DNA from 4 places in the Sodalis glossinidius str. 'morsitans' genome. Region 4 is predicted to be linked to each of the others. Evidence: predicted binding sites of a transcription regulator. Region 4 holds the regulator's gene; each other region holds the start of a gene.
The links. Region 4 encodes CRP, which controls carbon source genes, mostly activating them, when cyclic AMP is high. Its sites were predicted from a motif close to ATGTGANNNNNNTCACAT; they were not measured.
Positions count from the first base shown of each region.

Region 1: a site for CRP is predicted at 4,663-4,680, ahead of msrB (peptide-methionine (R)-S-oxide reductase MsrB). Genes of this name have one in related genera too.
Region 2: a site for CRP is predicted at 1,859-1,876, ahead of pth (aminoacyl-tRNA hydrolase). Genes of this name have one in related genera too.
Region 3: a site for CRP is predicted at 1,885-1,902, ahead of yrbN (protein YrbN). Genes of this name have one in related genera too.

Region 1 covers NC_007712.1:2,237,022-2,245,071, forward strand. Annotated here, with positions in the region: gene SGP1_RS11830 (PrkA family serine protein kinase) at 1-641, opposite strand, end outside; partial or broken gene SGP1_RS33420 (MipA/OmpV family protein) at 1,218-1,669, shown strand; partial or broken gene SGP1_RS11840 (aldo/keto reductase) at 1,762-2,442, shown strand; gene SGP1_RS11845 (D-hexose-6-phosphate mutarotase) at 2,518-3,390, opposite strand; gene gapA (glyceraldehyde-3-phosphate dehydrogenase) at 3,459-4,457, opposite strand; gene msrB (peptide-methionine (R)-S-oxide reductase MsrB) at 4,801-5,214, shown strand; gene SGP1_RS11860 (YeaC family protein) at 5,265-5,537, shown strand; partial or broken gene SGP1_RS25640 (isochorismatase family protein) at 5,742-6,208, opposite strand; gene sppA (signal peptide peptidase SppA) at 6,411-8,050, opposite strand, start outside.
Region 2 covers NC_007712.1:3,215,645-3,223,694, forward strand. Annotated here, with positions in the region: gene ispE (4-(cytidine 5'-diphospho)-2-C-methyl-D-erythritol kinase) at 1-145, shown strand, start outside; gene prs (ribose-phosphate diphosphokinase) at 265-1,212, shown strand; partial or broken gene ychH (stress-induced protein YchH) at 1,501-1,771, opposite strand; gene pth (aminoacyl-tRNA hydrolase) at 1,983-2,585, shown strand; gene ychF (redox-regulated ATPase YchF) at 2,700-3,791, shown strand; gene SGP1_RS17140 (iron-containing alcohol dehydrogenase) at 4,060-4,896, shown strand; partial or broken gene pduL (phosphate propanoyltransferase) at 5,236-5,855, shown strand; gene eutJ (ethanolamine utilization protein EutJ) at 5,848-6,666, shown strand; gene SGP1_RS34210 (hypothetical protein) at 6,862-7,254, shown strand; gene SGP1_RS17165 (EutN/CcmL family microcompartment protein) at 7,412-7,684, shown strand; gene SGP1_RS17170 (GlcG/HbpS family heme-binding protein) at 7,705-8,050, shown strand, end outside.
Region 3 covers NC_007712.1:675,684-683,733, reverse strand. Annotated here, with positions in the region: gene SGP1_RS03580 (DEAD/DEAH family ATP-dependent RNA helicase) at 1-1,808, opposite strand, end outside; gene yrbN (protein YrbN) at 1,820-1,873, opposite strand; gene nlpI (lipoprotein NlpI) at 1,985-2,872, opposite strand; gene pnp (polyribonucleotide nucleotidyltransferase) at 3,005-5,122, opposite strand; gene rpsO (30S ribosomal protein S15) at 5,377-5,646, opposite strand; gene truB (tRNA pseudouridine(55) synthase TruB) at 5,764-6,699, opposite strand; gene rbfA (30S ribosome-binding factor RbfA) at 6,699-7,115, opposite strand; gene infB (translation initiation factor IF-2) at 7,184-8,050, opposite strand, start outside.
Region 4 covers NC_007712.1:3,947,715-3,955,764, forward strand. Annotated here, with positions in the region: gene SGP1_RS20940 (ABC transporter ATP-binding protein) at 1-368, shown strand, start outside; partial or broken gene SGP1_RS20945 (LysE family translocator) at 493-1,079, opposite strand; gene SGP1_RS20950 (YheU family protein) at 1,208-1,429, shown strand; gene SGP1_RS20955 (phosphoribulokinase) at 1,550-2,416, shown strand; gene SGP1_RS20960 (OsmC family protein) at 2,463-2,870, opposite strand; gene crp (cAMP-activated global transcriptional regulator CRP) at 3,187-3,819, shown strand; gene SGP1_RS36870 (FUSC family membrane protein) at 3,871-4,401, shown strand; gene SGP1_RS36875 (FUSC family membrane protein) at 4,352-4,675, shown strand; gene SGP1_RS36880 (FUSC family protein) at 5,062-5,979, shown strand; partial or broken gene argD (bifunctional acetylornithine/succinyldiaminopimelate transaminase) at 5,963-7,194, opposite strand; gene SGP1_RS20980 (aminodeoxychorismate synthase component II) at 7,311-7,892, opposite strand.

The sequences.
Region 1 (8,050 bases), 1.7 Mb from region 4:
GGCTCGGTTTTGGCGATAGCGATCTGCTCCAGAATCGACGGCCAGACCTTGACGACTTTAAAGCGGGTAATATCGCCGCCGAACTCATGCAGCCGCTTGGCGGCCCAGGGCGACATGATGGTGCCGAGATAGCGCCGGGGAATACCGTATTCTTTTTCAAGAATATGCGCATCCTCCTGCGGGTTGAACAAGCATAACGGATGGTCGTTGACCGGGCTGCGCTCACCGTTGGCGCTGAGTACATAGATGGGCACCCGCTGCATGAGCGATTTCAGGCGTTCAGCCAGCGACGACTTCCCACCGCCCACCGGACCGAGCAGGTAAAGGATTTGCTTCTTCTCTTCCAATCCCTGAGCCGCATGTTTCAGATAAGAAACGATTTGTTCGATGGCCTCTTCCATACCGTAGAATTCCTCAAAGGCCGGATAGCGGGCAATCACACGGTTGGAAAACAGGCGGGAGAGCGGAGGTTCCTGAGCAGTGTCGATCATCACAGGATCTCCGATGGCCATCAGCAGCCGTTCAGCGGCGTTGGCAAACGCGCTGCGGTCCTGGTGACATATCGTGAGGAATTCCTGCAGAGTGAACTCTTCGTCCTTTGCAGCTTCGTAGCGCTGACGGTAATAGTCAAATATATTCATAGCGATGCCCGTCCTTACGTTTAGCACAGGTTAAAAGGGAGCTAAGAGATAATACTAGAACCGCTCCCGAAAAAAAGATGCTCACTGAGTACAGCAACCACTATGCCAACTTGTTCGCACTTTAATGCTACTGAACTCAGATTAATCCTTCTCTACAAGAAAGTTTAGTTGGCATCCGTCAAATGTCATGGTAGCCAACCCTTTTTTTGAAGAGATTTCAATGACTCAGTTTACGTTTCATCGGGTACACCCCGTCTCACGCGGTCTGCTGCGCATTGCGCAAGATATGTAAAGGACATATATAGATTTAATATTTTGTTATTATATATTTCTGTAAATGAACCAATGTAGGTTACGCGCGCGACCATTTATCTTATATCTACAGTATGCGCATATTTTTACTTAACGGGAAACATACATTCGTGAAAACGCATTCTCTTAAACCGCTTAACCTCGTTTTAGCCGCAGGGTTGTTGTCGCCGGTTGCCGCCGTGGCCGACGACTTAGAACCAGTTATCGGTGACGGCAGTCTATGCGCTCTGGCATTTCCGACCCAGTAAAAATGATTATGACGATATGAAAGCACTGGACAAACGCCGCTCCACGGTCATGGCCGGTCTGCGCTATAACCATACCGCGGATTGGGGGGTAGTGAGCGCGGAATATTTGGGCGATGTGCTGGATAATAGCGATGGCTTCACCGCCGATTTATCCTATCTGTACCCTATCCAGCAGGGCTGGTTTACCCTGTTGCCGGGCGTGGCGCCATGTGGGCGAGCAAAGACCAGAACAACTGTTATTATGGCGTGAACCGCAACGAATCGCGCCGCAGTGGTCTTCGTGAGTATCATGCCGACGATGGCTGGTCACCCTATGTGGAGCTGATCGTGAATTACGCCATTACCCAGAGTTGGCACACTTACGTGATGGCGCGATATTTGCTTCTGAGCGATGAAGCGAAAGATAGCCCGATGACCGATAGACAATCCATCGGTCTTATCGGGGTGGATACCACCTACAGCTTTTGATGGTGCATGATATACACTAAAATGGGGCGCATGCTACCCGTTTGCACATAGGCTGTGCAAACGGTTAATGCTATTTTCTTGAGGAGGGGACTTTGAGCGCCAGCGACATTCGATTTCCCGATGAGCACAGCGTGCCCGCCATCGGTCAGGGAACATGTTATATGGGCGAGCGAAACAGCGATATTGCACAGGAGGTGCGCGCGCTGCGCTGCGGCCTGGATGAAGGTTTAACGCTTATCGATACCGCCGAAATGTATGGCGACGGCGGCTCGGAGCGGGTAGTAGGGTAGGCAATCGCCGGTCGTCGCGACGAGGTGTTTTTGGTGTCGAAGGTGTATCCGCAAAATGCCGGCGGGCAAAAAGCCGTCACCGCCTGTGAAAACAGTCTTCGCCGGCTGCAAACCGATCATCTGGATTTGTATCTACTCCATTGGCGCGGCGGGATCCCACTGGCGCAGACCGTTGAAGCGATGGCTCGATTGCAGCAAGACGGGAAAATCCTGCGCTGGGGCGTCTCCAATCTCGATGTCGCCGGTCTGGAAGAGCTTGAGGCGGTGCCGGGCGGTGAAGCGTGCACGACCGACCAGGTGCTGTATCATCTTGCCTCGTGGGGGATTGAATATGATCTGCTGCCCTGGTGCCGCCAGCGCCAACTGCCGGTGGTAGCCTATTGCCCGCTGGTGCAGGCCGGCAAATTACGCAAGGGGCTGTTGCACCACGATGCCGTGCAGAGCATTGCCGCGGAATTAGGCGCGACCGCGGCGCCGCGTTAGCGGTTAAGCTTCCTGCCAGCGTTGCAAGGCGTGGGCGCCGCGCTCCCGTTGTTGCGGGTTACCGCTTGCGCCGGCTCAGGACTTACGCAGACGCAGCGTTTGCCTTAAGCGCGCCGGCGTGGCGGAGGTGCTGATAAGCGGTGCATTGACCCGCGCCGTCTCCACACACACATAGCTCAGGTAACTGTCATCAGCCAAATCGCCGATCGATTGCGACAGCGATTGCCCACAGTTCCAGGACACGACGTCGCTATGATGCTGATGGTGGACTTCAATCACCCGCCCCAGCACCGGATCATGAATCAGGCTGGTTTCCGCCGGCGCGGTGTAAACGCGGTCCACTTCGCCGGAAAAGGTCAAATCTCCCTGTTGCTGGGCAGGCAAGGCGCCGTTGACCTTATCGATAAAGTTGGCGCCGAGGCCGCTGACGTGGATATCGCCGATGGCTCCCACGGTGAAATAGCTGTGCAGCGCGGCCGTTGCCTGATACTCACCCTCGGCCACCAGTTCGATACTGCAGGTCTGCCCGAGCGTAAAATGGGCTTTAAGCGTGAACGGGTGGGGGAAAAAGGGTTCGGTCAGGGTGCTATCGCGCAGGGTAAAGGTCAGTTGTACCTGTTGGCCGTCCTCGCTGTGATCGCTCAGTTCCCACGGTAGAATACGGGCGAAGCCATGATTCGGGGTAGCGATCTTGCCAAACCAGGGCCAGCAAATGGGCACGCCACCGCGTATAGCCAGGCCTTCCTGAAAAGCGCTTTTCTCGCTTAACCATAGCACCGGTTGCTCGCCGGTGGGCTGCCAGGCGATAAGATGCGCCCCCTGCAACGTGATCGCCGCCCGCACCTGCGGATGGTCCACCGCCACCAGCAGCAACTGATCCTGCTGGCGCAGTGTTAACGACGGCGACAGCGTTTGCTTGACGGGCAAGGCAAGAAGAGAGTCGGACATGATATACCTCCTGAGTAAAAGAAAAAGGGCGACATCGCTGCCGCCCTTTCGTCATCTGGTCACCACGCTTATTTGTTGGCGATATGGGAGATCAGATCCAACACTTTATTGGAATAGCCCGTTTCGTTATCGTACCAGGCTACCAGTTTGACAAATTTGTCGTTCAGCGCGATACCTGCTTTGGCATCGAATACGGAGGTCAGCTTTTCACCGTTGAAATCGGTGGACACCACGTCTTCATCGGTGTAGCCCATCACGCCTTTCAGCTCGCCTTCGGCGGCTTTTTTGATGGCGGCGCAGATGTCTTCATAGGAAGCCTGTTTTTCCAGACGCGCGGTCAGGTCGACCACTGAAACGTTCGGCGTCGGTACGCGGAAGGACATACCGGTCAGTTTACCGTTCAGCTCGGGAATCACTTTACCCACGGCTTTAGCCGCGCCGGTAGAGGAGGGGATGATGTTCTGGGATGCGCCGCGGCCGCCGCGCCAGTCCTTGTGGGACGGGCCGTCAACGGTTTTCTGAGTAGCTGTGGTGGCGTGAACGGTGGTCATCAGGGCTTCAACGATACCGAAGTTGTCATTGATGACTTTGGCCAGCGGCGCCAGGCAGTTGGTGGTACAGGAGGCGTTGGAAATGATATCCTGGCCATCATAGGCTTTGTGGTTAACGCCCATGACAAACATCGGCGTGTTATCTTTTGACGGGCCGGTCAGTACCACTTTCTTGGCGCTGGCGGTGATGTGCTTACGCGCCGTTTCGTCGGTCAGGAAGATGCCGGTGGCTTCAGCGACAACGTCTACGCCGACGTCACCCCATTTCAGGTTAGCCGGATCCTTCTCAGCGGTACAACGGATGGTTTTACCGTTGACCACCAGATGACCGTTCTCTACGGCGACGGTACCGTTGAAGCGACCGTGGGTCGAGTCGTACTTCAGCATGTAGGCCATATAATCAGCATCCAGCAGGTCGTTGATGGCAACGATTTCGATGTCGTTACGTTCCTGCGCAGCACGGAAAACAATACGGCCGATACGGCCAAAACCGTTGATACCTACTTTGATAGTCATATATTCCACCAGCTATTTAATAATGAATAAAAGGTTACTTGTAAATTTACAAAAACCTCGCGCAGCGTCAAGCAGAATCGTGTCAATAGTTGCGGCAAATCAATCCGGACCCCGCTCAGCGCACGATATGTACGCAACTGACTCAACACAGTTATCTTCTATATGGGGATGGCAGGGTCCAATATAAACGGCGACAGGTTGCAATATGTGATTGATATCACACTTCTGCGGCGACAATGTGTCTTTGTAGAGTTTACGCCAAAATTGCCTGCCGCGTTGTTAATTATTTGTTATAATAGTAGTACTAAAAAGCATACCTACCCATCGCCCGAGAAGCGTAACAATGGCCAATAATACTCCCCCCAGATTACCCGATGAAGCAATGACCGAGATGCAGCGTTATGTCACTCAACAACGGGGCACCGAGCCGCCCTACAGCGGTAATCTGTTGGAAAATAAGCGAACTGGGCAGTACCATTGCCTGGTATGTCATGCGCCGCTATTCTATTCCGAAACGAAATATGATTCCGGCTGCGGCTGGCCGAGTTTTTATGAGCCGGTGAGCGACGAGTCGATCCGCTACCTCGATGATGATAGCCACGGCATGCAGCGGGTGGAAATCTGCTGCGGCAACTGTGATGCCCACCTGGGACATGTATTTCCCGACGGGCCGCAGCCGACAGGGGCGCGCTTTTGCGTCAACAGTGCCTCACTGCGTTTTCGGGACGGGGAAAACGGTGAAGAAATCGCCGGCTGAAACTTAAGATTTATCGATTCAGCTAATTATTCCACAGTAAGGGTGCGGTAATGGATGTTGAAGCGCTACTGGCGACAATGACGCCGGAAATTTATCAGCGGTTGATGACCGCCGTGGAATTGGGCAAATGGCCCGATGGGATGGCGTTGACGCCGGAACAGAAAGCCAACTGTTTGCAGATGGTAATGCTGTGGCAATCGCGCCATAACAGCCACCCTGAACACATGAGTATTGGTACCGACGGCCAGATTACCATGAAGAGCAAGCGCGCCCTGCTGGAAGAATTGAAGAGCGCCACCGTCGAGGTGCTTAAACCCCGGTGACGTTTCCCCGAGCAGGAGGCTCAGCCACCGTCTAAGCCTTGCCAAGCTAACCGGTAGGTGTAACGCGCCGCAGTCGGCCAGAGGCGGCTCAGCGGGGATCAACGCTGCCGGCGGCGTCTAGGATTACTTGCGCGGCTTGCTATCTTGAACGCGCATGAAGCGCGGAACAAACGAGGCGTACGGCCCACGGGTTAGGCATATAGCTCATCGGTGAGACGCGCCGTAAAGGCATCCAGCGTCAGTAATTCGGCGCCGCGGCGCGTCATCTCCCGCATCCTGCGGTTGCAGGTTGACCCCCCGGCAGCCATCGGTAAGCACTTCGGTGCCATAGCCTAAGTGCAGCGCATCCAGTACGCTGTATTTAACACAATAATCCGTGGCCAGTCCCATCACGGTCAGCCGGTCAATCTGCCGCGCCCGCGGTATTCTGCACGCAGTGAACCGGCCACCAGATTTGCGCCAGATCGTCCAGTGTGCCAAGGGTATTGATCTGTTGTCCGGCGTTAACGGCAAAGCTGCCATGATCCTGCGGGTGCCAGTCCTGGCTGGCAACGACGGGTATCCCGCACCGGACGCACAGCGCCAGCGACGCATTGGCCACGGCGATCACCATCTCCCCCCCCGGTGCAGGAATCCTGTTGTAAATCAACTAAAAATAATGCTCTGGCCATGGCCTTCTCCAGATTCATCGAAGTGACTTAATTCACCGCGCAGATCTTGTTACATAAGACGGCGAATAGCCAGATCCGACAACGCCTGGCTAAGTAAAAAATGTAGCTTGGTCAGGGCAGCCTCGACAGTCATATCGCCTCGGCGGGGCGTTGTTTCAGGTGGCCCGGCGTCCGGGGCACCAGGACGGTCGCAGGTAACGCCCTAGCGCAAGATTTGCTCGCAGGAAAGGCAAAAGGCGTAACGATTTTGCGGATCGTTCCAGTTAAAGCCCAGGCCGGCATCCATCTTCAACCTGTCCACCACTTGGGTGACCGGCGCCGGCAGCCAGGACTGGATAAGCTGCGGCAGTAAGGCATACACCGAGGCGCTGGTCTGCGTGAACAGTAAATTCCACAGGCCCGGATCATCCAGATACCAGTTCAATTGGTATTGCTTCAACTGCGCTAGTTCAGCGGCTTTACTGACGGCATCGTCGAAATCACCCACTCGATCGACCAGCCCGTTTTGAACCGCATCGCTGCCAATCCAGACATGGCCCTGGCCGATTTTGTCTATCTCCTCTGGGGTTTTGTGGCGGGATTGCGCGACCAGAGTGATAAAGTTGCGATAACCGTTTTCTACGCTAAGTTGCATCATCTGCGAGAATTCCGCCGGCAGCGTTTTGGTCAGCGACACATCCGCCAGCGGCGAAGTGGCAACTCCATCGGTGTGCACGCCGATGCTGTCGAGGGAGTTCTCAACGGTATTAACCACCCCGAAGATGCCGATCGACCCGGTCAAGGTGCTGGCGCTGGCGATGATGTAATTGGCGGGAGTGGACACCCAATAACCGCCTGACGCCGCTATACCGCCCATAGAAATCACCACCGGTTTACCTGCGGCGCGCGCGGCGGCCAGCTCGGAACGAATGACCTCGGAGGCAGTAACGCTGCCGCCTGGGCTGTTGACCCGGAAGACAATGGCCTTGATGTCGGGATCCATGCGCGCATCGCGGATTTGGTCGGCGGTAGTGTCGCCCCCGACCGATCCTGGCGTTTCCGGACCATCGATGATGGCGCCATTGGCGAAAATAACGGCGATCTGACCGCCCTGTTGCGTCGACGTCACCGGCTGATAATCATAAATACTGATGCCATTAAACGCCTTGTCGCGCTTGTTCCAGCCAAACGCCTTGGTCAGGGCCGCGTCAATCGCCGAGCGGGACGCTACTTCATCCACCCATTTGTTATTGAGCGCGAATTGTGCAGTATTGCCCTCGACCGCGCGCAGATCATCCAACATTGCCTGGGCGCCCGGGAACAATTGCGCCGGCGTGGTTTGCCGATTGGTCGCCACCGTCGTCAAATAGTGCTGCCACAGTTGACCCACCCACCGGCTATCGGCTTCGCGGGCGTCGTCGGACATATTGTCGCGCAGGAAAGGTTCGACCGCGGATTTATAGGTGCCGACGCGGAAGATATGGCTATTGACTTTTAGCTTGTCGAGTAAGGTTTTATAGTAAAGGTTATTCGTTGCTATGCCGTGTAAATCCACCGCTCCCTGGGGCGTGAGATAGATTTTATTGGCATAGCTGGCAAGATAATATTGCGCCTGGCTATAGCTGTCGCCGACGGCATAGATAGGTTTACTGCTATCGCGGAATTCGCGCAGCGCCTTGCCGATGTACTCCAGCGAAGCCTGGTCCGCACCGGCAAAATCTTTCAACGACAAGACCAGCCCAGTGATATTGGCGTCGCCTTTCGCCTGGCGTAGCGTATCCACCACGTCAAACAGCGAATTTTCCTGAAGCCGGTTGCTGGAAGCGCCCAGCAATTCGCGGCCAAGCTGACGGAATTTATTAT
Region 2 (8,050 bases), 730 kb from region 4:
CACAGGCGCTTGTGTATTTGCCGAATTCGATACCGAGGCCGCCGCCCGTCAGGTTTTATCGCAGGCCCCGGCATGGATGCGCGGTTTTGTGGCCCGAGGCGTTAACGTTTCCCCGCTGCACCGCGCGTTGTCAGGGGCGCAATGAGCCGCCTGACGGTGGCCTGATGCATTACCCGTATGGCATTGCCCCGAATGGCGCCGCCGCCTTCCCCGGCGTCAGGCTGGCGCAATACCTTCTCTGGACGCAAGCCTGAGGTTCTTCTCGTGCCCGATATGAAGCTTTTTGCTGGAAACGCTACCCCGGAACTGGCGCAACGTATTGCCAACCGTTTATATACTAGTCTCGGCAATGCCGCCGTCGGCCGTTTCAGCGACGGTGAAGTCAGTGTGCAAATCAATGAAAACGTTCGCGGTGGCGATATTTTCATCATTCAGTCCACCTGCGCGCCCACCAATGACAACCTGATGGAACTGGTGGTCATGGTTGATGCGCTGCGCCGGGCTTCCGCCGGTCGTATCACCGCCGTTATCCCATACTTTGGCTATGCGCGTCAGGATCGCCGCGTCCGTTCCGCCCGCGTTCCGATTACCGCCAAAGTCGTGGCCGATTTTCTGTCAAGCGTCGGCGTTGACCGCGTGCTGACAGTCGACCTGCATGCTGAACAGATTCAGGGCTTCTTCGACGTGCCGGTGGACAACGTGTTCGGCAGCCCGATCCTGCTGGAAGATATGCTGCAGCAGGATTTGGAAAATCCGATCGTCGTTTCCCCCGATATCGGCGGCGTCGTGCGCGCACGTGCAATAGCCAAGCTACTTAACGATACCGACATGGCGATTATCGACAAGCGCCGCCCGCGCGCCAACGTGTCTCAGGTTATGCATATTATCGGCGACGTGGCGGGTCGCGACTGCGTGCTGGTGGATGATATGATCGATACCGGCGGTACCTTGTGCAAAGCCGCCGAAGCGCTGAAGGAACGCGGCGCCAAGCGGGTATTTGCCTACGCCACGCACCCGATTTTTTCGGGCAATGCCTATGAGAACATCAAGAATTCGGTCATAGATGAAGTGATCGTCTGCGATACTATCCCGCTGGATCCGGCCATCAAGGCGCTGCCCAACGTGCGTACGCTGACGCTGTCCGGGATGCTAGCGGAGGCGATTCGCCGCATTAGCAATGAAGAATCCATCTCGGCCATGTTTGAGCACTGATCATACAGGGGCGCCCGCGCTGGTCAGACGGCGCCCGGAAATATCACCGCGGTTTGCCCAAAAAGCACAGTCTGTTTATCTCCCACCAGGGGATTCGCATAAGCTTGTAGCCACTGTGCGATTTAGTCTTAAAGCCATTGCCGGTAAGGCTAACGGTATAACCGCAGCAGCCGGGGATCCCTCCCTGCTCTAGGCACGGCGGTGCGTACGATTTTGACCATACCCTGTCCCAGCCGCACGTCTTATGTCAGCCTTGCATTGCCCGTCTGGGCGGGATCGGGCTACGCGTTAATGGTAGCGGGCATTCTGGTTTTTTCGGCAACGCGCGTCAAAACGGCGATGCCACCAGTAGCGATCCGAAATTTCCTCGTGACCGCTCATACGCGCGCCACAACAGTGCGCCGACAAAAATGCCCATAATGCCGCCGTTGGCCATCAGTGCAAGCATAGTGATCTGGGGCAACTGGTTCAGTACCGATACGGCGATACTGGCAACCATCAGTACCATGCCTGCGCCCATGAGGTCATTGCCGACCAGCATTGCTGATTTACGTCTTATGCTACACCTCCTGAATGTTCGTTCTGACGCCCTGCCCGGCGTCAATCCTTGTACTGCTTAAAGTATAGCCAGAGTAAATTTCTCACCTTGTGGTGACGATCACAGACCTTTCAATAAATCACACAAATCGACGCAAACCGCACCGACACGGCCCTGCCGTGGATTTGAATTGTTTTGCCCGGGCAGAGTAAACTAACACGCAAACCGCCCGATGAGAGTAAGACAAGACGTGAAGATCAAATTAATTGTAGGCCTGGCCAATCCCGGCGCTGAGTACGCCGCCACCCGCCACAACGCCGGCGCCTGGTATGTTGAGTTACTGGCGGAGCGCTACCGGCAGACGCTGAAAGAAGAAAGTAAATTCTACGGCTATACCGGCCGGCTGACCCTCGGCGGCCAGGATGTCCGCCTGTTGGTGCCCACGACCTTTATGAATCTTAGCGGGAAAGCGGTGGCGGCGATGGCCACGTTTTACCGCATCGCGCCGGAGGACATTCTGGTCGCACACGATGAACTGGATCTGTTGCCCGGCAGCGCCCGGCTGAAGCTGGGGGGAGGCCATGGCGGCCATAACGGTCTGAAAGACATCATCAGCCGCCTGGGCAACAATCCCCAGTTTCACCGCCTGCGTATCGGCATCAGCCATCCGGGGGACAAAAATCAAGTCGTGGGCTTCGTGCTTGGCAAACCGCCCACAGCAGAACGCCAGCTAATAGATAGCGCCATTGACGAAGCGGTACGCTGCACGGAGATCCTCGTGACCCAGGATGCCGTGAAGGCCATGAATCGCCTGCATGCCTATCGCCCCGGTTAAACACCGGGCGTCAAGTAATGGCCGGATTCTGTGTATAATGAATGTTTAGAATGATCTCATGCCGGCAATGGCAGTTAACCGGCTGATAATATAGCTATTTAAGGTGAAATTACCATGGGTTTCAAATGCGGTATCGTCGGGTTGCCCAACGTGGGCAAATCCACTTTGTTTAATGCGCTGACCAAGGCGGGCATCGAAACAGCCAACTTCCCGTTTTGTACCATTGAGCCGAATACCGGTGTGGTGCCGATGCCCGACGCGCGCATGGATCAATTGGCGGAGATCGTCAAGCCGCAACGTACCGTGCCGACGACCATGGAGTTTGTCGATATCGCCGGACTGGTGAAAGGCGCGTCTAAAGGGGAAGGTCTGGGCAACCAGTTCCTGACCAACATCCGTGAGACCGAGGCCATCGGCCATGTCGTGCGCTGCTTTGAAAACGACAATATCATTCATGTGGCGGGGAAAGTCTGTCCGGCGGAAGATATTGATGTCATCAATACCGAGCTGGCCTTGTCCGACCTGGAGGCGTGCGAGCGCGCCATCCACCGGGTGCAAAAACGGGCTAAGGGTGGCGATAAAGATGCCAAACTGGAGCTGTCGGCGCTGGAAAAATGCATGCACCACCTGAGCAATGCCGGCATGCTACGCACGCTTGACTTGTCTGTCGAAGAGAAAAGCGCCATTCGCTATCTAAGCTTCTTGACGCTGAAACCCACGATGTACATTGCCAACGTCAACGAAGACGGTTTCGAGAATAATCCTTATCTAGATGAGGTGCGCGCCATTGCTGCGGCTGAAGGGTCGGTGGTGGTCGCGGTCTGTGCCGCGGTGGAATCCGATATCGCCGAGCTCGATGAAGAAGAGCGCGAAGAATTTATGGCGGAGCTGGGGCTTGAAGAGCCGGGCCTGAATCGCGTCATTCGCGCCGGCTATGAGCTTCTCAATTTGCAGACCTATTTTACCGCCGGGGTCAAAGAAGTGCGCGCCTGGACCATCCCGGTCGGCGCCACCGCGCCGCAGGCGGCCGGGAAAATCCACACCGACTTTGAAAAAGGATTTATCCGCGCCCAGACCATTTCCTTTGCCGATTTCATTACCTATAAAGGGGAGCAAGGCGCGAAAGAGGCCGGCAAAATGCGTTCCGAAGGAAAAGAATATGTGGTGAAAGACGGCGACGTGATGAATTTCCTGTTCAACGTCTAAATCAACTTTATTGTCTCATGAAGTTGGATGCCGTCTCATGAAAACCACTGAAATCCACGCACTGGCGTGGATTTTTTTGTCCCATTTGGCTAACGCATTAGAAACACTCACTCACCTATCCATTCACTTACTTGTTCAACCCTATGCCACACGCCCCGTCATCCCCCATGGCGAACTTACCCCCATGGGCCATTTTTGGCGGTCTGCTGCTAATGCTTACCCTATACGTTGTCGGCGCAAACAAGGCGCAACAGCATAAATCAAAGGCATGGATTTTCATGCATTTGGTTGGCCCACAGCGCGTTCATTACAACGTGTCGGTTATTCGACTCACGCCCCGAAAGTTATTACCCGCCTGGTCGCCAGCGAGGCTTTTTCTGCCCTCTTTTCCCTCACCCTGTATTTTTTTGTCAGTCACCTGACACAACAACAACATAATCCTGCCTGTGCACAACCTTTCCCCGACCATACGATAGTTCTTATTGCCATCCCCACCACCAGCGGGTCCTGCTCAGAGGTCACCTCCTATGCCATTATTTCCGATCCGCAAAATGGCCGAAAATATCCCCTGATTGCCGAGGAACTGGTTCCCGATTACGCCATCCTGGATCCGCATCTGGTGTTATCGGTTCCTCTTCAGGTCGCGGTCGATACCGGTATGGATGTACTGACACATGCGATTGAAGCTTTGGTCTCCTCCGGCGCAAATGATTTTAGCGACGCACTGGCGGAAAAAGCGATTGCGCTAACCTGGCAATACTTGCACGATATTTTCCAGGATGAGAAAGACATTCAGGCCCGCGCGCATATGCACAATGCATCCTGCATGGCCGGAATGGCGTTTAACTCTGCTGGACTGGGGCTGGTGCACGGCATGGCACACGCCATCGGCGGTATGTTGTATATACCCCATGGCAAAATTAACGCCATGTTGCTGTCCCTCGTTATTGACTGGAATGCTCGCCATGCCCCGCATGCGCTACCACGTTACCTGAAATGTGCCGCCATCATGGGTATTCAGACCGGCACACAAAAACACACCCTGAATGCACTGATAAACCGTATCAGAAAGATTAATCAACGTTTTGGCATTCCCGTTACGTGAGCTGGGTAAAGATCTCTCCGATTTCGAGTCCTTGCGCCAGTCGCTAATCAGCGCCATGTTAGCCGATGGCTGCACCGCGTCAAATCCTTGTCAGCCTACCGCCGCAGATGTGGATCTGCTACTGACACAAATTGCCGGGTAGATCTGGACAGGTTTGTCCTTTGCTCACCGGGCGGTCAAAAAAGTCCTATGTGACGGCAAAAAGCCCAACGCAGGGCAATATATTCTGGATATTGCTCCCTTCATCATTTTCAGGTCGTTGACGTTATGAATTACAACCAGTAGCAAGCCGAAAGGATTACCCAACAAATTATTTAGGAACTCGCGACCCACGACAGCCTGTTTAGTCGCCCGGAACCACCGAGACCGCAGACACTGGAAATTCCCGTCGGTATTTCCAATCGCCATGTGCATTTAAGTCGGGAAGACATGGACGCCCTATTCGGCTACGGTTCCACCCTCACCCGCATGAAAGCGGTAAAGCAGCCTGGCCAGTTTCCGCCGAAGAGACCGTGACCCTGCGCAGCCCCAAAGGTGAATTAACCAAAGTGCGCGTGCTCGGCCCGCTGCGCAGCGCCACCCAAATTGAAATTTCTGTTTCCGATGGCTTTGTTCTGGGCATGAAAGCTCCTGTCAGAATGTCAGGTGATCTGCAGGACTCACCAGGCATTGACATCATCGGTCCACGAGGACGCGTCACCAAAACGGGTGGCGCAATCATAGCCTGGCGACACATCCATATATTACCCGCCGAAGCGGAACACTACGGTCTGCGCGACGGAATGGAGATCGATGTTCGTATTGATGGCCATAGTGGCGGCATTTTGAGCCATGTTGTCGTGCGCGTAAGCGCCGATGCCGTTCTGGAAATGCATATCGACGTGGAAGAGGCCAATGGTTTTAGCCTACGCAATGGCGATTGCGTTAAGCGCGTTCTGACGGAATGCCATTATGGCTGACAGCCCTGGGACCCTGCGTTTACAGGACCTGGCAGAAAAGGTCAGAAGCGGTGACTGCCGGCCCTGCCAGGGCGCATTGAAAGTGGGTGTCGATCCGGGTACGGCAAATATCGCATTAGTCGTGCTGGATGAAGAGGACAACCCGGTAGCCGGTATCAGCCATCCTTCCCGCGCAGTAAAAGATGGCGTAGTGGTGGATTTTCTCACGGCCAGCCGGGTGATCAGCGGCCTGAAGGCGACGCTGGAGGAACGGCTAAACAGAACACTAACCCATGCGGCAACCGCTATTCCGCCTGGTATCCTCCCTGGCAATACCAAAGTGATTATCAACATGGTGGAGGCTGCCGGATTTGAGGTGACTGAGATCGTAGATGAACCAGTGGCAGCAGCCCGGGCGCTAAACATACGTGGCGGTGCGGTCGTTGATGTCGGGGGCGGCACCACCGGAATAAGCATTCTGCGTGAGGGTGACGTCATCTTCAGCGCTGACGAGCCTACCGGCGGCAACCATATGACGCTGGTACTAGCCGGGGCGCTGGGTATCTCTTTTGCCGAAGCGGAAGAGATGAAGAAAGCGCCCGAACATGAAGAACAGGTCTTCGCCATAGTTCGCCCGGTGGCGGAAAAAATGGTCCATCTGGTGGCCGGATGGCTGGCGCATTATCCGGCGGAAGTGATCTATTTGGTGGGCGGCGCAAGTAGTTTTTATCAGTTTGCAGATGTCTTTCGCCAAACCACTGGCAAGCAGGTGATTCAGGCGGCGCACCCGCTTTTGGTCACCCCCCTTTGCATTGCGATGCACAGCCACTGAGAAGGAAACGATGGACTAGCAACGACTCTCATACCTGCTCGACACCATGATTGAAGACCTTCTGAAACAACGCAGATTGCGCTTGCAGACGCCAAATAAAATGATGCACGTGATTTTAAGCGGGGAAGTCTTACGTCACTGCCGGCGACCCTGGCGTATCTAAGCACCCTGCACCATTGTAGCTATTTGCTGGACATGGTGTTTTCCCACAGCGCCAGCCAATCATCATTGCAATCCGCCTGCCTTGAAGCACTGACCCAACGTGGCATTAATGTGATGTGCGGGAATCAGGAGGAATCGCCGGTGGGTAAACCCTGTGGCGACGTCTATTTTCCGGCGCTGTCTACCAATAGCCTGAGCAAAATCACTCTGGGTATCCGCGATAACCTGGTATGTCGATGGGCATTTTATGCGCTCTGGATGAAAAAAATAGCCATCGTGACGCTCAATGCCGAATGCCAGCCCGACCAAAACAGTGCACTACCGCAGGCATTGCGGGCACGCCTTGCGCATTATGCCGGCACGCTTGTGAAATATGGCTTCACCGTGATAGGCCAGCACACATCTGTCCAGAGCAAACACCGTTAGCCAATGTCCATAAGCAGCTGGTCACCCTTTGCGACATACGCCAGTATCAGAAAGGGCAGACACTCTATATCGGCAATCGCACGCTAATAACCCCCGCAGACCGTGATAAAATCCGGGACCGCGGCCTCGTCATTGTTCAATGTCACCAGGAGGACACATGTATCTGGCAAAGGTAACCGGTGCATTAGTTTCAACCACTAAACACGCTTCGCTTAATGGCGCAAAATTGCTCATTGTCGCTCGCCTGGATGAACACTATCGCCCCACGGGCACCGCGCAGGTTGCCGTGGACTTTGTCGGTGCAGGTAATGGGGAAACGGTGATCGTGACGACAGGCAGTTCCGCACGCATGAGTACCAGTAAAGAACATTCCGTCATTGATGCTGCTGTTGTCGGCATTGTCGATTCACTCGATTTTAACGGTCAGTAGTGTCCACGCGAGGAAACCCCATGCTCCCTGAACACAATGCTGAACTGGAACACCGTATTACTCTGGCCATTGATGCCGCAGATGAAGCTAACGTACCCATCGTTTTCAGTCTGGTGAATGCCTGCGGTCAGCAGCGTTACTTCTTTAGCATGGATAACGCCCTACTCGTCAGCCACACGCTAGCGGGACAAAAAGCCTGGACGGCGGTGGCACTGAAAATGCCGACGCACAAACTGGCAACGCAAGTGCAGCCTGGTGCCAGACTTTATGGCCTACAAAACGAACCAGGGATTTGCTGCTTTGGCGGCGGATTGCCCTGTTGGTCAGGTGGCGTACTGCTCGGCGCTATCGGCATCAGCGGCGGTA
Region 3 (8,050 bases), 900 kb from region 4:
GCACGCTGACCGTCACGGCTGAAACGGCGTTCTCCGGCGCCAGCGCCCTCACGACGATCGCTGAAGCTGCGGCGGCCGCCATCGCGGCGTTCACCGCTGTAGTTGCCACGACCGGTGCCCAGGCCGCCGCGACGTTCGCCGCCGCGCGACTGCGCTTCACCGACAAACTGCATATTCATCGGCTTGTTGAGAATACGCGTACGAGTGAAGTGAGACAGCATTTCACCCGGCATGCCTTTCGGCAGTTCTATGGTCGAGTGCGAGGCGAATAATTTAATATTGCCGATATAGCGGCTGCTGATATCCCCTTCGTTGGCGATCGCGCCGACGATGTGACGGACTTCCACCCCATCATCACGGCCCACCTCGATACGGTAGAGATCCATTTCGCCCACATCACGACGTTCACGGCGCGGCGGACGCTCGCCACCCTCCCGGCGCTCGTCACGCTCGCAGAACTCGCGGCGCGGACGGCGTTCAATCACCGAATCCGGCGACAGGATCAGCGGACGTTCGCCCTGGGCCATTTTCAACAGTGCCGCGGCTAGCGTTTCTATATCAAGCTCTTCCGCCGGCTGCAATTTCGCCAGCAGCGCGCGGTACATATCAAGATCGCTGCTTTCCAGCTGGTTTTGTACCTTGGCGGCAAACTTGGCCAGGCGACGGGTGCTCAGCACTTCGGCGGTCGGCAGGTCTACTTCCGGGATGGTCAGCTTCATGATGCGCTCAATATTGCGCAGCAGACGGCGCTCGCGGTTTTCCACGAACAACAGCGCCCGGCCAGCGCGGCCGGCACGACCGGTACGGCCGATACGGTGCACGTAGGATTCGGAATCCATCGGAATATCGTAATTTACCACCAGGCTGATGCGATCAACGTCCAGGCCGCGGGCGGCGACGTCGGTGGCAATCAGAATATCCAGACGGCCATCCTTCAGGCGATCCAGCGTCTGCTCACGCAGCGCCTGGTTCATGTCGCCGTTCAGGGCAGCGCTGTTGTAACCGCTAAGCTCAAGCGCTTCGGCCACTTCCAGCGTCGCGTTTTTGGTGCGCACAAAGATAATGGCGGCGTCGAAATCTTCCGCTTCCAGGAAACGCACCAGCGCTTCGTTCTTGCGCATACCCTGAACCGTCCAGTAGCTCTGGCTGATATCAGGACGGGTGGTCACGCTGGACTGAATGCGCACCTCCTGCGGTTCATTCATGAACCGGCGAGTGATGCGGCGAATCGCTTCCGGCATGGTGGCGGAGAACAGCGCGGTTTGATGCTCCGCCGGCACCTGCGCCAGAATGTTTTCGACGTCTTCGATAAAGCCCATGCGCAGCATTTCATCGGCTTCGTCCAGCACCAGTCCGCTCAAATTGGACAAATCCAGCGTACCGCGTTTCAGATGATCCAGTAGACGGCCCGGCGTGCCGACCACGACCTGCGGTCCCTGGCGCAGAGCGCGTAATTGCACGTCATAACGCTGACCACCGTACAGGGCGACCACGTTGACGCCTTTCATATGCTTGGCGAAATCGGCACAGGCTTCTCCTACCTGTACCGCCAGTTCGCGGGTCGGTGCCAGAACCAGCACCTGCGGCGCGGCCAGTTCAGGTTTGATATTGTGCAACAGCGGCAGGGAAAAGGCCGCGGTTTTACCGCTGCCAGTCTGCGCCATCCCCAATACGTCACGGCCGGCCAGCAGGTGCGGAATACAGGCAGACTGGATGGGCGACGGCTTTTCATAACCGAGATCGGTCAGTGCGTTAAGGATAGGAGCTTTCAGCCCCAGATCGGCAAAAGAGGTTTCTACTTCAGACATGTACACGTGCCTCATTTCTTAATGGCGGCCAGTCTACATACCTCGTCGTGAAAATTTTCATTCATTTTCATCAAAAGTGTGAACCGGCTCAAATTGGATTTATAACGAAAAAAACAAGCCCTCACCCTCGCAGGTGAAACAAAGAGAATGCAGGCTGCTTAAGTTTTGTTCGTCAGCTATTGCTGGTCCGATTCTGATAGGTCGTCTTGCACTTGGCCCAAAAGCACCAATTCCAACAATGCATAGCGGTGCTCAACAAAGTTATGCACGTTGTTAGCAACCGTCAGTTTGAACAGCGCCGAAGCGGCGTTCTTCTCCCCCAGACTCAGGTAGTGTTTACCTAAATAGAAGTCAGTTTCACTGAGATGCTCGGCGAGCGAAGTGTTATCCGTTGCGTCCGCCTTGAGGCGCGCCATCAGCATCGATTCGCTAATGTCCCCCAGGTAGAACTCGACAATATTCCATCCCCATTGCCCTTTATTCGCCCTCACATAACGGCTTTGCAGCGCGTTAAGTGCCTTCCCGTCGTCGATTTTTTTCTCGACCAGGAAAAGCCACAGCGAGCGGAAGGGATCGTTTGGGCCGTCGCGATAAAACGCCTGCAGATCATCCTGCGCTAAACGGTAGCGGCCGCCATAATACAGGGCGATGCCACGGTTTAAATACGCGTAGTTGTAAGTTGGATCAAGCTCTAGTACAGAATCAAACGCTTCATAGGCGGCATCATAATTACCCGCCTGCGTTAAGTATATGCCAAGATAATTGAAAACTTTCGGCATATCAGGTCGGATTGCCAGCGCCTGTGAAAAATCATTGCGCGCCAGCGCTCTCAGACCAAGGCTATCATACAGCACTCCGCGCTCATATAATAGCTGTGCTCGTTCATCATCGGTAAGGGCCCGGCTCGCCAGTATTTGTTCCATACGCGCCAGGATGACTTCTTGCTGTAGCGTCGGCTGCAAAGGGACGGCCAGAACGCTATCTTTACTCCGCCAATCACTGTTGCTGCATCCTGCCAGCATTAACGCCATTGCAACGAACCACCAGCGCAAGTAAGGCCTCATTTCCCACTCCCGAAGAAAAACATTGGATGAACGTCCTGTCTCCCATCGGCTTAACACAAGGCGTCCCGCCCTTGTGATACGAACAGCTCCCCACCGGGGCAAGGAGCTGTTAAATGCGCCAACAGTTTAAGGCTATTCTGCTTCAGGCACCACGGCGTCCTGGCTGGGGGCACTGGCTTCCTTAATACTCAGGCGAACGCGACCCTGACGGTCCACTTCCAGGACCTTAACCGGCACTTCCTGGCCCAGCTCCAGATAATCAGCCACTTTCTCTACACGCTTATCGGCAATCTGGGAGATATGCACCAGCCCTTCTTTGCCACCACCGATGGCAAAGAAGGCGCCGAAATCCACGATGCGGGTCACTTTACCATTGTAAATGCGGCCCACTTCGATTTCGGCGGTGATCTCTTCGATGCGACGGATGGCGTGACGGGCTTTATCGCCGTCGGTGGCCGCCACTTTGACGGTGCCGTCATCTTCGATTTCGATCGTCGTGCCAGTTTCTTCCGTCAACGCGCGGATAACCGAGCCGCCTTTACCAATCACATCCTTTATCTTATCGGAACTGATTTTAATAGTATGGATACGCGGCGCGAATTCGGAAATATTGCCGCGCGGCGAGCTGATCGCCCGCTCCATCACGCCCAGGATATGCATACGCGCACCCTTGGCCTGATTCAGCGCCACCTGCATGATTTCGTGGGTGATGCCTTCAATTTTGATGTCCATCTGCAGCGCGGTTACGCCTTCACGGCTGCCGGCAACTTTGAAATCCATATCGCCCAGATGATCTTCATCACCCAGAATATCGGATAGCACGACAAAGTTGTCGCCTTCTTTCACCAGACCCATGGCGATACCGGCGACGGCCGCCTTGATAGGCACCCCCGCGTCCATCAGCGCCAGCGACGCGCCGCACACAGAAGCCATGGAAGAGGAGCCGTTCGACTCGGTGATTTCTGATACTACGCGCACGGTATACGGGAATTCGCTGGCGTTTGGCATCACCGCCAGAACACCGCGCTTCGCCAGACGACCGTGGCCGATTTCGCGACGCTTCGGCGACCCCACCATGCCGGTTTCACCTACGCAGTACGGAGGGAAATTATAGTGTAGAAGGAAACGGTCTGTCCGTTCACCCGTCAATTCATCAATATTCTGTGCGTCGCGCTCGGTGCCCAGAGTGGCGGTGACCAGCGCCTGGGTTTCACCGCGGGTGAACAGCGCCGACCCGTGGGTACGCGGCAATACGCCGGTGCGTACGTCCAGGCCGCGAATCATGTCTTTTTCACGTCCATCAATACGTGGTTCGCCACGCAGCACACGGCTACGCACTACGCTTTTCTCAAGCGCGCCCAGGATGTCCTTGATCTCACCTACGTCCAGCGTCTCATCCTGCCCCGTCAAGGCTTCAACGACATCGGCCTTGATAGCGTCAACCGCGGCATAGCGCTCTTGTTTTTCGGTGATGCGATAGGAGTCGCCCAGACGGGACTCCGCCAGCTCGGCGACCCGCGCCTGCAGGCCGGCGTTAACGTCCTGTGCCTGCCACTGCCATTTCGGCTTGCCGGCTTCAGCCACCAGCTGATTAATGTTATCGATCACGATCTGCTGCTGATCGTGGCCGTAGACCACGGCGCCCAGCATCTGATCTTCGCTCAGCAGCTGCGCTTCGGATTCCACCATCAGCACGGCGTTCTGGGTACCGGCAACGACCAGATCCAGACGGCTTGTGGCCAGTTCGGCCTGAGTCGGGTTCAGCACATACTGGTCATTAATGTAGCCAACGCGTGCGGCGCCGATAGGGCCGCTGAACGGAATACCGGACAGGCTCAGCGCGGCGGAAGCGCCAATCATCGCCACGATATCGGGGCTGACCTGCGGGTTAACCGAGACCACGGTGGCGATAACATGCACTTCGTTCAGGAAACCTTCCGGGAACAGCGGACGGATAGGACGGTCAATCAGGCGCGAAATCAGCGTTTCGCCTTCGCTCGGACGACCTTCGCGGCGGAAAAACCCGCCCGGGAAACGGCCTGCGGCGTAGGTCCGCTCCTGATAGTTGACGGTCAGCGGGAAGAAGCTCTGTCCCGTTTTTGCTTGTTTGGCGCCCACGACGGTCACAAATACCGCCGTGTCGTCCATGCTTGCCATGACTGCGGCAGTCGCCTGACGGGCCATCATACCAGTTTCCAGCGTGAAGGTATGCTGGCCGTATTGAAACTTGCGAACAATCGGATTTAGCAAAATGATTTCCTTTTTCAAAGTGCGCGGCGCTTTCAATCAGACCGCCCACCGTTGACTAACACCTTCTCATCGCATCCTCGCGACTAATGACAATCCTTATCCCAACGGATAAAGCCTCTCATTAGCCGCGCGAACCTCAGCAATGGAAGAATCTACTTAGCGTTCATCGCCATGCGGACGAGACCGGCCCCGGGATGAGCGCTGCCTAGAAGAAAGGGGCCTTATGTGGCCCCTTTCTCCTGAAACTGTCTGGCTTAGCGACGCAGACCCAGGCGTTCGATAAGGCTGGTGTAACGCGCCACATCTTTGCCCTTCAGGTAGTCGAGCAGCTTACGACGCTGTGAAACCATACGCAGCAGACCACGGCGGCTGTGGTGATCTTTTTTGTGTTCCGCAAAATGGCCCTGCAAATGGCTAATCTGAGCGGTTAAAAGAGCAACCTGAACTTCAGTGGAACCGCTGTCTTTGGCATCACTGCCGAAATCAGAAACAATTTTCGCTTTCGCTTCAACACTTAGAGACATTATAACACTCCAAAATGATTGTGAAATAGATGGGCGCCGATCTCTAATTCAGCCACCCGCTTCATAAGCCGCGCTATTCTACTCTCAGCCCGTGCCGATCGCAAGGCGATTACATGATCAGGCACGCGGTTCCGCTATCAGGCGGCGCGGCGTCAGCCGGCCCGGTGCAGCGATTTCGCCGATGCCGAAAAAGCGTCCGGCGTCCCCTTCTGTCAGGCGTACCAAACCAGCCTGCGGTTGCGCTGTAACCGCTACCGTTTGCCCAAGGCGCAACCGCGCGGCGAGATCGGACGGCAAATTGACCAACGGCATATCCGCCACCGCGCTGTCCATCGGCAACAGCAGCGCGTCCAGCTGCGCCAGTGTGTCCGGCGGCGCGTCGGCGGCAATGGCCTGTAGCGCCGCAAGCGTTACCATACGCTCGATGGGGTAGCGGGCAACCGCCAGCCGACGCAGCGCCATGACGTGCGCGCCGCAGCCTAGACGTTCACCCAAATCATCGATAATGGTGCGGATGTAGGTGCCTTTGGAACAATGAATTTCCAGTTCCACCTTCGTCAAATCCCAGCGATGTAACTGCAAATCGTAGACGTGGATAGGGCGCGCCTCACGCTCTACCGTGATGCCTTTGCGGGCGTACTCGTACAGCGGACGCCCCTGATGCTTCAGCGCGGAAAACATCGACGGCACCTGGCTGCTTTCACCGCGAAAGTGATCCAGCGCCGCCTCAAGGCGTGTCTTATCCAGCGATACCGGACGGACGCTGACCGTCTGACCCTCGGCGTCGGAGGTATCGGTGCGTTCGCCGAGCCGGGCAATGACCCGATAGCGTTTATCGGCATCCAGCAAATGCTGGGAAAACTTGGTCGCCTCGCCGAGGCAGACGGGCAACATGCCGGTCGCCAGCGGATCCAGCGCACCGGTATGCCCGGCTTTGTTGGCGCGAAACAACCGTTTGACCTTTTGCAACAGGTCGTTGGACGATAGCCCGAGCGGTTTATCCAGCAGGACGATGCCGTCAATATCACGGCCACGGCGACTTGGGCGGCCCATCAGTCTTCCTTATCCTCTCTATCCGTCTTATCCACCGGGCTTGCGCTCCGGCGTAGGCGATCATTTTGCACCACCTGGCTGACCAGATTAGACATGCGCATGCCTTCCACCAGCGAATTATCGTAGGCAAAGGTTAATTCGGGCACGACGCGCAGGCGCATAGCTTTGCCCAGCAGGCTGTGGATGAAACCTGCCGCATCTTGCAGCGCCCGGACGCCGGTTTTGACCTGCTCCAGGGTATTGTCGTTCAGAAAGGTAACGAACACTTTGGCATAAGCCAGATCGCGAGACACTTCTACTCCTGACACCGTCGCCATGCCGACGCGGGGATCTTTGATTTCGCGCTGCAAGATGATGGCGATTTCTTTTTGCATCTCCTGGGCGACGCGCTGTGTGCGGCTATATTCTTTGGCCATGGTAAATTCTCCAGACAAGCAGGGGGGATGTTCGCCCCCCTGTGATGTGCGCTGCCGATAACGCGTTATCAGGCAATGGTACGTTGGATCTCGATGGTTTCAAACACTTCGATTACGTCGCCTGAGCGAACGTCATTGTAGTTCTTGACGCCTATACCGCATTCCATGCCGTTACGCACTTCGTTGACGTCGTCTTTGAAACGGCGCAGCGACTCCAGTTCACCTTCGTAGATCACTACGTTTTCACGCAGGACGCGGATCTTGTTGTGACGCTTCACCACGCCTTCCGTCACCATGCAGCCCGCGATAGCGCCGAACTTCGGTGAACGGAACACATTGCGCACTTCCGCCAGACCGATGATTTCCTGTTTGTATTCCGGCGCTAGCATGCCGCTCATCGCCTGTTTGACTTCATCAATCAGGTCGTAGATGACCGAGTAATAGCGCAGATCCAGGTTTTCCGCTTCGATAACGCGACGGGCGGACGCATCGGCACGCACGTTAAAGCCCAGCAGGATAGCGTTGGAGGCTGCCGCCAGCGTCGCGTCGGTTTCGGTAATGCCGCCCACACCGGAGCCGACAATCTTCACTTTCACTTCGTCGTTGGACAACTTCTCCAGCGCATCGCTGATCGCTTCGGCGGAGCCCTGTACGTCAGATTTCAGCACGATATTTAGCTCGGACACTTCCCCTTCGGTCATGTTGGCGAACATGTTTTCCAGCTTGGACTTCTGCTGGCGCGCCAGTTTGACTTCGCGGAACTTGCCTTGACGGTACAGCGCCACTTCACGCGCTTTCTTCTCGTCGCGCACCACCGTCGCTTCATCACCGGCGGCCGGCACCCCGGACAGGCCGAGAATCTCAACCGGAATCGAGGGGCCGGCGGAGGCGACATCACGACCCACTTCGTCGCGCATGGCGCGCACGCGGCCGTA
Region 4 (8,050 bases):
GGCTGGCGGAACAACAGCGGCCGCGCGGGCAAAATAACGATACGGACGCCCCACCTGCCACCGTGAACACGGCACAGACGCGCAAAGATCAGAAACGGCGCGAGGCGGAATTCCGCAAAGAGACCCAACCGCTGCGTCAGGCCATCGGTCGCTATGAGCAACAACTGGCTTCGCTGGGGGCGGAACTGGCCGAGGTCGAAGGCCAGCTTGGCGACAGCACACTGTACGACAACGCGCGCAAAAGCGAGCTAAACGACTGCCTGCAGCGACAAGGTAAACTCAAATCGGCGCTGGAGGAGGCAGAGCTGGGCTGGCTGGAAGCGCAGGAACAATTGGAGGCGCTGACAAAGGCGTTCGACGCAGAGTAGCCGCACTCAACACCAAAGCGACGATAGGCAGAGCGCTTCAGTGGCAGCGCACGCACCGTGCGCAGCGCCTGAAAGTAGCGAGCAAACCTCGCGCGGGGCCAGAGGGGTAACGCGCAGACCGCGCTTAACGCCAAATCAGCACGACACAGGCGGCGGTCAGCAGCCCCATGGCCAGATTGAATAGCGTCCAGGCACGCCGGCTTTTCAGCAGCGGCCAATCACCGTGCCAAAGGCCAGCCAGATGGCGCCCGAGACAATATTGACGGCGGCGATACCGATGCTTATCGCCATCACCGAACCCGCGTACGCTTCCCCGGCCAGGCTAAAGCTGGCCACCGCGCCCAGGGCCATCAGCCACGCCTTCGGATTGAGAAACTGTAGCAGGCCGCCCTGATAAAATGGCACCGGCTGCAGCGGCGCCGTATCGGTATCCAGCTTTTCATAAACGGCGGTCGCGATTTTCCAACAAAGCCACAGCAAGTAGAGGCTGCCGGCCACTTTTAGCGTAGAATGCAGGGCGGGATAGAGCGTGATGAGGCTACCGACGCCGCAGGCCAGCAGCAGCATGCACTGCATGCCGAGCATCAGCGGCATGGAACGCCAAAAGCCGAAATGGGCGGCCGAGGCGGTAAGCAGCATATTATTTGGACCGGGAGTGATAGCGGCAACCCAGAGAAAACCCAGCATCGATAAAAACAGACCCAGCTCCATATATCCCGCACTATTGCTCCCGGCAATGACGTTTATGAAATTAACAGCGCGGTGCCGATTCGACAAGCGAATTGTCGGTGAATTTTCGTCGCGCCGCCGGCCCGCCAACCACTGGAGAAATACCGATCATGATCATTCCCTGGCAACAGATTGATCCCACCACGCTGTATAATTTGATCGAATCGTTTGTGCTGCGCGAAGGCACGGATTATGGCTTACAGGAAAAAAGCCTGCAGCAAAAGGTCGCGGATGTGTTACGCCAGGTGCAATCCGGCGAAGCGGTGCTGGTGTGGTCGGAACTGCATGAAAGCATTAACATTATGCCGCGCGGCCAATATCGTCCCTATTAGCGGCGCCGCCGGTGCGGTCAACCCCGCTCCCGGCTAACGCACGGCGGAAACGAGCAAGCCTCGCGGTGGCCCTGCGGTGCCAAACGTGATAACGATAACCTGCGCCCGACCGCACGTCATTTGACAGAGGTTATCAACATTATTAGGGTCACCGGCTCCAGCGGCGCCGGTACCACCACCAGCCTGGCTTTTCGCAAAATCTTTCAGCAATTAACTATCCGCGCCGCGGAGCTGGAAGGCGACAGCTTTCACCACTTCACCCGGCCGGAAATGGATCTGGCTATTCGTAAAGCGCGTGATTTAGGCCGGCACGTGAGTTATTTCGGCCCGGATGCGAATAACTTCGACCTACTGGAGAGAACGTTTTACCATTATGGGGAAAGCGGGCGCGGACAAGCGCGTAAATACTTGCATACCTATGGCGAAGCGGTTCCCTATAATCAGGTACTTGGTACCTTTACCCCCTGGCAGCCACTGCCGGAGCCGACCGATGTTCTCTTTTACGAAGGGCTGCACGGCGGCGTCGTGACCGAACAAAATGATGTTGCGCGCCATGTGGATTTGCTGGTGGGCGTGGTGCCGATAGTCAACCTGGAGTGGATCCAAAAATTGGTGCGCGATACTAATGAACGTGGTCATTCACACGAAGCCGTTATGGATTCCGTGGTGCGCTCCATGGAAGATTACATCAATTTTATCACGCCGCAATTTTCCCGTACCCATATCAACTTTCAGCGGGTGCCGACGGTGGACACATCCAATCCCTTTGCAGCTAAAGCGATTCCGTCATTGTACGAAAGTTTTGTCGTCATTCACTTCCGCGACCTGGACGACATCGACTTTCCCTATTTATTGGCCATGCTGCAGGGATGGTTTATTTCCAACATCAACACGCTGGTGGTGCCGGGTGGCAAAATGGGTCTGGCAATGGAATTGATTATGGCGCCGCTGGTCAAACAATTGCTGGAAGGAAAACGAATTCGCTAAAGGGCAACGATGGCGTCCCCGTTGCAGGCGACGCCAATCCCTGTTCTCAGTCGAGATTACGCACCTCGAAGCTGTGCGTAATAGTGGCGGCTTTGCCCAACATCAGCGATACCGAACAGTACTTTTCCGCCGAAAGCGCGACCGCCCGCTCCACGATCTTGTCCGTCAGGTCGCGGCCGGTGACAACGAAATGCAGATTAATATGGGTAAACAGGCGCGGCGCTTCTTCGCGGCGGGTCGACGTCAGTTTGACCTCGCAGTCGCGCACGTCGGCGCGGCCCTTTTGCAGAATCGATACCACGTCAATAGCGCTACAGCCGCCGGCGGACATCAGCAGCATTTCCATCGGGCTGGGGGCCTTTTCGCCGCTGTTGCCATCCATGATAATCTGATGGCCCGAGGCGGATTCGCCGATAAATGACAGCCCTTCCACCCACTTCACTCGCGCTTGCATAGCGTTAACTCCTGATAAAATTCTTTATGAAAGACTACCTTTTTGCCGGCAAACTGGCAATGTAACCGCAGATGCATCATGCTGAAGCGAGACAATACAAGACAGCCTCTCAAAGCTATGCTAAAAACAAGGCAGGATCGAACTCACTGACAGTGAAAGAGCAAGAGAGCGATCGAAACGTCACCAACATTGGACCTGATAAGTTCCCTTTATAGGTTCCGTTTATGAACGGAATGACATCATAATAACACCTTACATTACAGGGAATACGTTGCTCCTGACACAGGACAGCGATGACAAAAGAGGATAACAGCGAATGGTTCTTGGCAAACCGCAAACAGACCCGACTCTCGAATGGTTCCTGTCTCATTGCCATATTCATAAGTATCCATCGAAGAGTACGTTGATTCACCAGGGTGAAAAGGCTGAAACGCTCTACTACATCGTCAAAGGCTCCGTCGCGGTGCTTATCAAGGATGAAGAGGGTAAGGAGATGATCCTTTCCTATCTTAATCAGGGCGATTTTATCGGCGAGCTGGGGTTGTTTGAAGAAGGGCAGGAGCGCAGCGCCTGGGTGCGGGCGAAAACGGCCTGTGAAGTGGCGGAAATCTCCTATAAGAAATTTCGCCAGTTGATCCAGGTGAATCCCGACATCTTGATGCGTCTGTCTTCACAAATGGCCAGCCGCCTTCAGGTAACCTCAGAGAAAGTCGGCAACCTGGCCTTCCTGGATGTGACCGGGCGAATCGCGCAAACATTGCTGAACCTGGCCAAGCAGCCGGACGCCATGACCCATCCGGACGGTATGCAAATCAAAATTACCCGGCAGGAAATCGGCCAGATTGTCGGCTGTTCACGGGAAACGGTCGGCCGTATTTTGAAAATGCTTGAGGATCAGAATCTCATCTCCGCCCACGGAAAAACCATTGTCGTTTACGGTACCCGCTAATCTCTCTCACCACGGGCATGGTCAGGACGGCCACGCCCCTTTAGTTGACTTATGTGGCGCAGACTCATTTATCACCCCGAAGTAAATTATGCCCTGAGGCAAACGATAGTCCTGTGCCTGCCGGTCGCTATCGGCCTAATGTTCAACAGTCTGCAACAGGGGCTGCTGTTCTCTCTGGTGCCCGCCTGCTGTAACATCGCCGGCCTGGATCAGCTCCATAAGCGTTTCTTTAAACGGCTGGCCGTCGGCGGCTCGCTGTTTGCCCTGAGCAGTATATTTATCCAGTTGCTGTTGGCGCACGGCGCCCCGCTGCCGTTTGTCATGTTGGGCCTGGCGCTCCTGTTCGGCGTCAGCGGCGAAATCAGTCCGCTGCATGGCCTCCTGCTGCCGGCATCGCTTATCGCTGCGGTATTTACCCTGGGACTGACCGGCAATGTGCCGCTCTGGCTGCCACCGCTGCTCTATGTGCGGGGACCCCGCCTGGTATGGGCTGTTCAACGCGCTGTGGTTCCGGCTGTGGCAAGAGCAGCCGATGCGCGAAGCGCTCAGTTTGCTGTACCGAGAGCTAGCGGATTATATTGAAGCAAAATACAGCCTGCTGACTCAGCATACCGATCCCGACAGCGCGCTGCCGCCGCTGTTTGCCCGCCAGCAGAAAGTTATCGACCAGATATCGCAAGTGTATCAGCAGTTGCATATGCTCTCCGCTAACCATCTCACCCAGTACAAGAAACTGCTACGCGCCTTCCAGGTTGCGCTGGATTTACAAGAGCATATCGCGGTGAACCTGCACCAGCCGGACGAAGTGCAAAAGCTGGTGCAGCAAAGCCACGCCGAGGCGGGTATTGCGCTATAACGCGCGTGTCGCCGCCGCCCGGCTGCGCGTCTTGGCGGACGATATTCTTTATCATCGCCCGCCTGACCGTTTTTCTGCCGATGCCGGCCTGTCGGCGCTGGAAAAGATCGCCCGCCACCAATCCGGATAATCCGGTAGGCCAGTTCTGCTATTTCCATTTCAGCCGCATCTACCGCCTGTTGCGCTCCCAACGTCCTCTTTATCGTCGTGATGTGATGGCGGATAACCAGCAGCGTTTGCCGTTCTGGCCGGCGCTGAAAATTTATTGTTCCCTTAAATCCATGGCGCTGCGTAATGCCGCCCGCCTAGGCCTTATGCTGGCTGTCGGCAGTAGTCTGGGCCTGGTGTTCAACCTACCGAAACCCTATTGGATCTTGATGACTATCATGTTTGTCAGCCAGAATGGCTATAACGCTACCCGGGTGCGCATTCAGCATCGGGCGCTGGGCACCCTGGCGTGCTTGGTCATCGCCACGGGGACGCTCCAGTTGCAGATGGGCGATGGCGTTATCCTGACCGGCATGCTGCTGGTGACGCTTGCCGGCTATTTGGTGCTGCGTAAAAATTACGGTCTGGCGATGACCGGCATGACGCTAGTGACCGTGTATACCCTGCAACTGCTGTCGTTAAACGGCGCGCATTTCCTGCTGCCGCGGCTGGTCGATACCTTGATTGGCTGTATGCTGGCGTTTGGCGGCACGCTATGGCTGTGGCCGCAATGGCAGAGCGGTCTGCTGCGCAAAAACGCCCACCAGGCGCTGGAGCGCGATCAGGAAGCGCTACGGTTGCTGCTGCAACCTGACCCCACCGCGCCGGCGTTGGCCTATGCCCGCATGCGGGTCAATCAGGCGCATAATGCCCTGTTCACTTCCCTAAGCCAGGCTATGCAGGAGCTAGGGTTTAACTCCCGGTACCTGAGCGATATGCGCCTGTGGGTCACCCACAGTCAGTTTATTGTGGAATATATCAACGCCATGACCACGCTGGCGCGCGATCACTATATGCTGACCGCTACGCTTGCGGCCGATTATCTGGCCTCCTGCGAGGTGGCGCTGCAAAGCTGTCAGCAGCGGCTGGAATATGACGGCCCGAGCACCGAGAACCCGGGAAATTTTAATACCGACGGACCACAGGATCAGGCGGTAACGCTGATGGAGCGCCATTTACGGCGCATTTTGTTCCATCTGGGCGTGATGCACACCATTTCGTCGGTAGCCTGGCCGCAGCGGCCCCAGCACGGGTTTTGGCTTGCGCGATACGCCGCAGGCGGGGAACCTTCGACGGCAGTCAAGCCGAGCGGGTGACGTGCGCCACGGCTTTCTCAAAACGCGCCAGCCCCTCGGCGATATCGTCAAACGCCACCACCAGCGAGGGAGCGAAGCGAATCACATCGGGGCCGGCGTTGAGGATCATGACCCCTTCCAGCGCGGCGGCATGCAGGAAATCCCGTGCCCGTCCCTGAAAGCCCGGCGCCAACTCCGCGCCCAACAGCAGCCCCATGCCGCGCACCTGGGTGAAAACATGATGCTTTGCGTTAATGTCATGCAAAGCCTGAATGAAACGCTCATGACGCTCATTGATACCGGCCAGCACCTCAGGCAAGTTAATGACGTCCAGCGCGGCTTCCGCCACCGCACAGGCCAGCGGGTTGCCGCCGTAAGTCGTGCCGTGGGTGCCGACCGCCATGACAGAAGCAATGTCTTCGGTGGTCAACATCGCGCTAATGGGGAAACCGCCGCCCAGTGCTTTGGCGGCGGTAAGGATATCCGGCTGCACGCCGTAATGCATATAGGTGAACAATTTGCCACTGCGGCCCATGCCGCATTGCACTTCATCCATCACCAGCAGCGCCTGATGCTTATCGCATAATTCACGCACGCCTTGTAAAAACGCCGGCGTCGCCGGGGTAATGCCCCCTTCCCCCTGTATCGGCTCAAGGACGATAGAGCAGGTGTGATCATCAATGACGGCTTTCACCGCGTCGAGATCGTTGAACGGCACATGGACGATATCCGCCGGTTTCGGCCCAAACCCGTCCGAATACTTGGGCTGTCCTCCCACCGACACGGTAAACAGCGTGCGGCCATGGAAGGCATTATGAAACGCAATGATTTTGGTCTTGTACGGACTGTGGCGGGTAATGGCGTAATGGCGTAATGGCGCGCCAGTTTAAACGCCGCCTCGTTCGCCTCGCCGCCGGAATTGGCGAAGAATAAGCGATCGGCAAAGGTTGCATAAATAAGCTTACGCGCCAGGCGCAGCGCCGGTTCGTTAGTAAAAACGTTGCTGGTATGCCACAACGTTTCCCCCTGCGTTTTCAACGCCGCCACCAGCGCCGGATGACAGTGCCCCAGCGCGGTAACCGCGATACCGCCGGAGAAATCGACGTATTCTTTGCCCTGCTGATCCCAAACCCGGCTGCCGGCTCCTTTTACCGGAATGAACTGCGCGGGTGCATAAAACGGCAAAATAACCTGATCGAACGTTTCCCGAGTGACTGCCGAATCGTCTGTTTTCATAAGGTATTTACTCTGTCTAAGGCGTGATAAGAAATGAAAATATAATCATATAATATGAATAAAAAGTCACACTCAAGTCAAGAGCCATTGCCGTCAAAGAATAAAATACACCCATGTCAACGGTTGAGGAAATTCGCCAGCAAATAATGACCTTGTTCACTCATAATGCTTTCAGGATGAAACTGTACACCTTCCAGCGGCAAGGAACGATGGCGGATGGCCATAATTTCATCCAGCTCCCCTTCACGCTGGCTCCAGGCGGTCACCGCCAGACAGGACGGCACACTGGCGGCGTCGATGATAAGCGAGTGGTAGCGTGTTACCGTCAGCGGCTGCGCCAGGCCGGCAAACACCCCTTGGCCATCGTGCCGGATAACGGAGGTTTTACCGTGCATAACCCGACGTGCACGAACGATACGCGCGCCAAACGCCTGCCCGATAGCCTGATGCCCCAGACAGATCCCCAGGATCGGCAGTCTGCCAGCAAAATGGCGAATAGCGGTAAGGGAGATCCCCGCCTCGTCCGGGTTGCCCGGACCGGGGGAGATGACCAGACGCGCCGGCGCCAGCCGCTCAATATCCGCGAGATCCAGACTGTCATGACGGCGCACCATCACCTGCGCCCCCAGTTCACAGAAATACTGATAAAGATTCCAGGTGAATGAGTCGTAATTATCGATTATCAGCAATCCGTTCATAACTCTCCTTAAACTATAGCTCATGCGCCTCTGCCGCCACACCTTCGCGCACCGCTCGACGCCGAATCCCGATTAGCAACGAGTGTATGACAACGGCGGCGACATGACTACGGACACTGCCGCAAAAGTCCAGTATGAAAAGATGTTTGGCCGGGGTA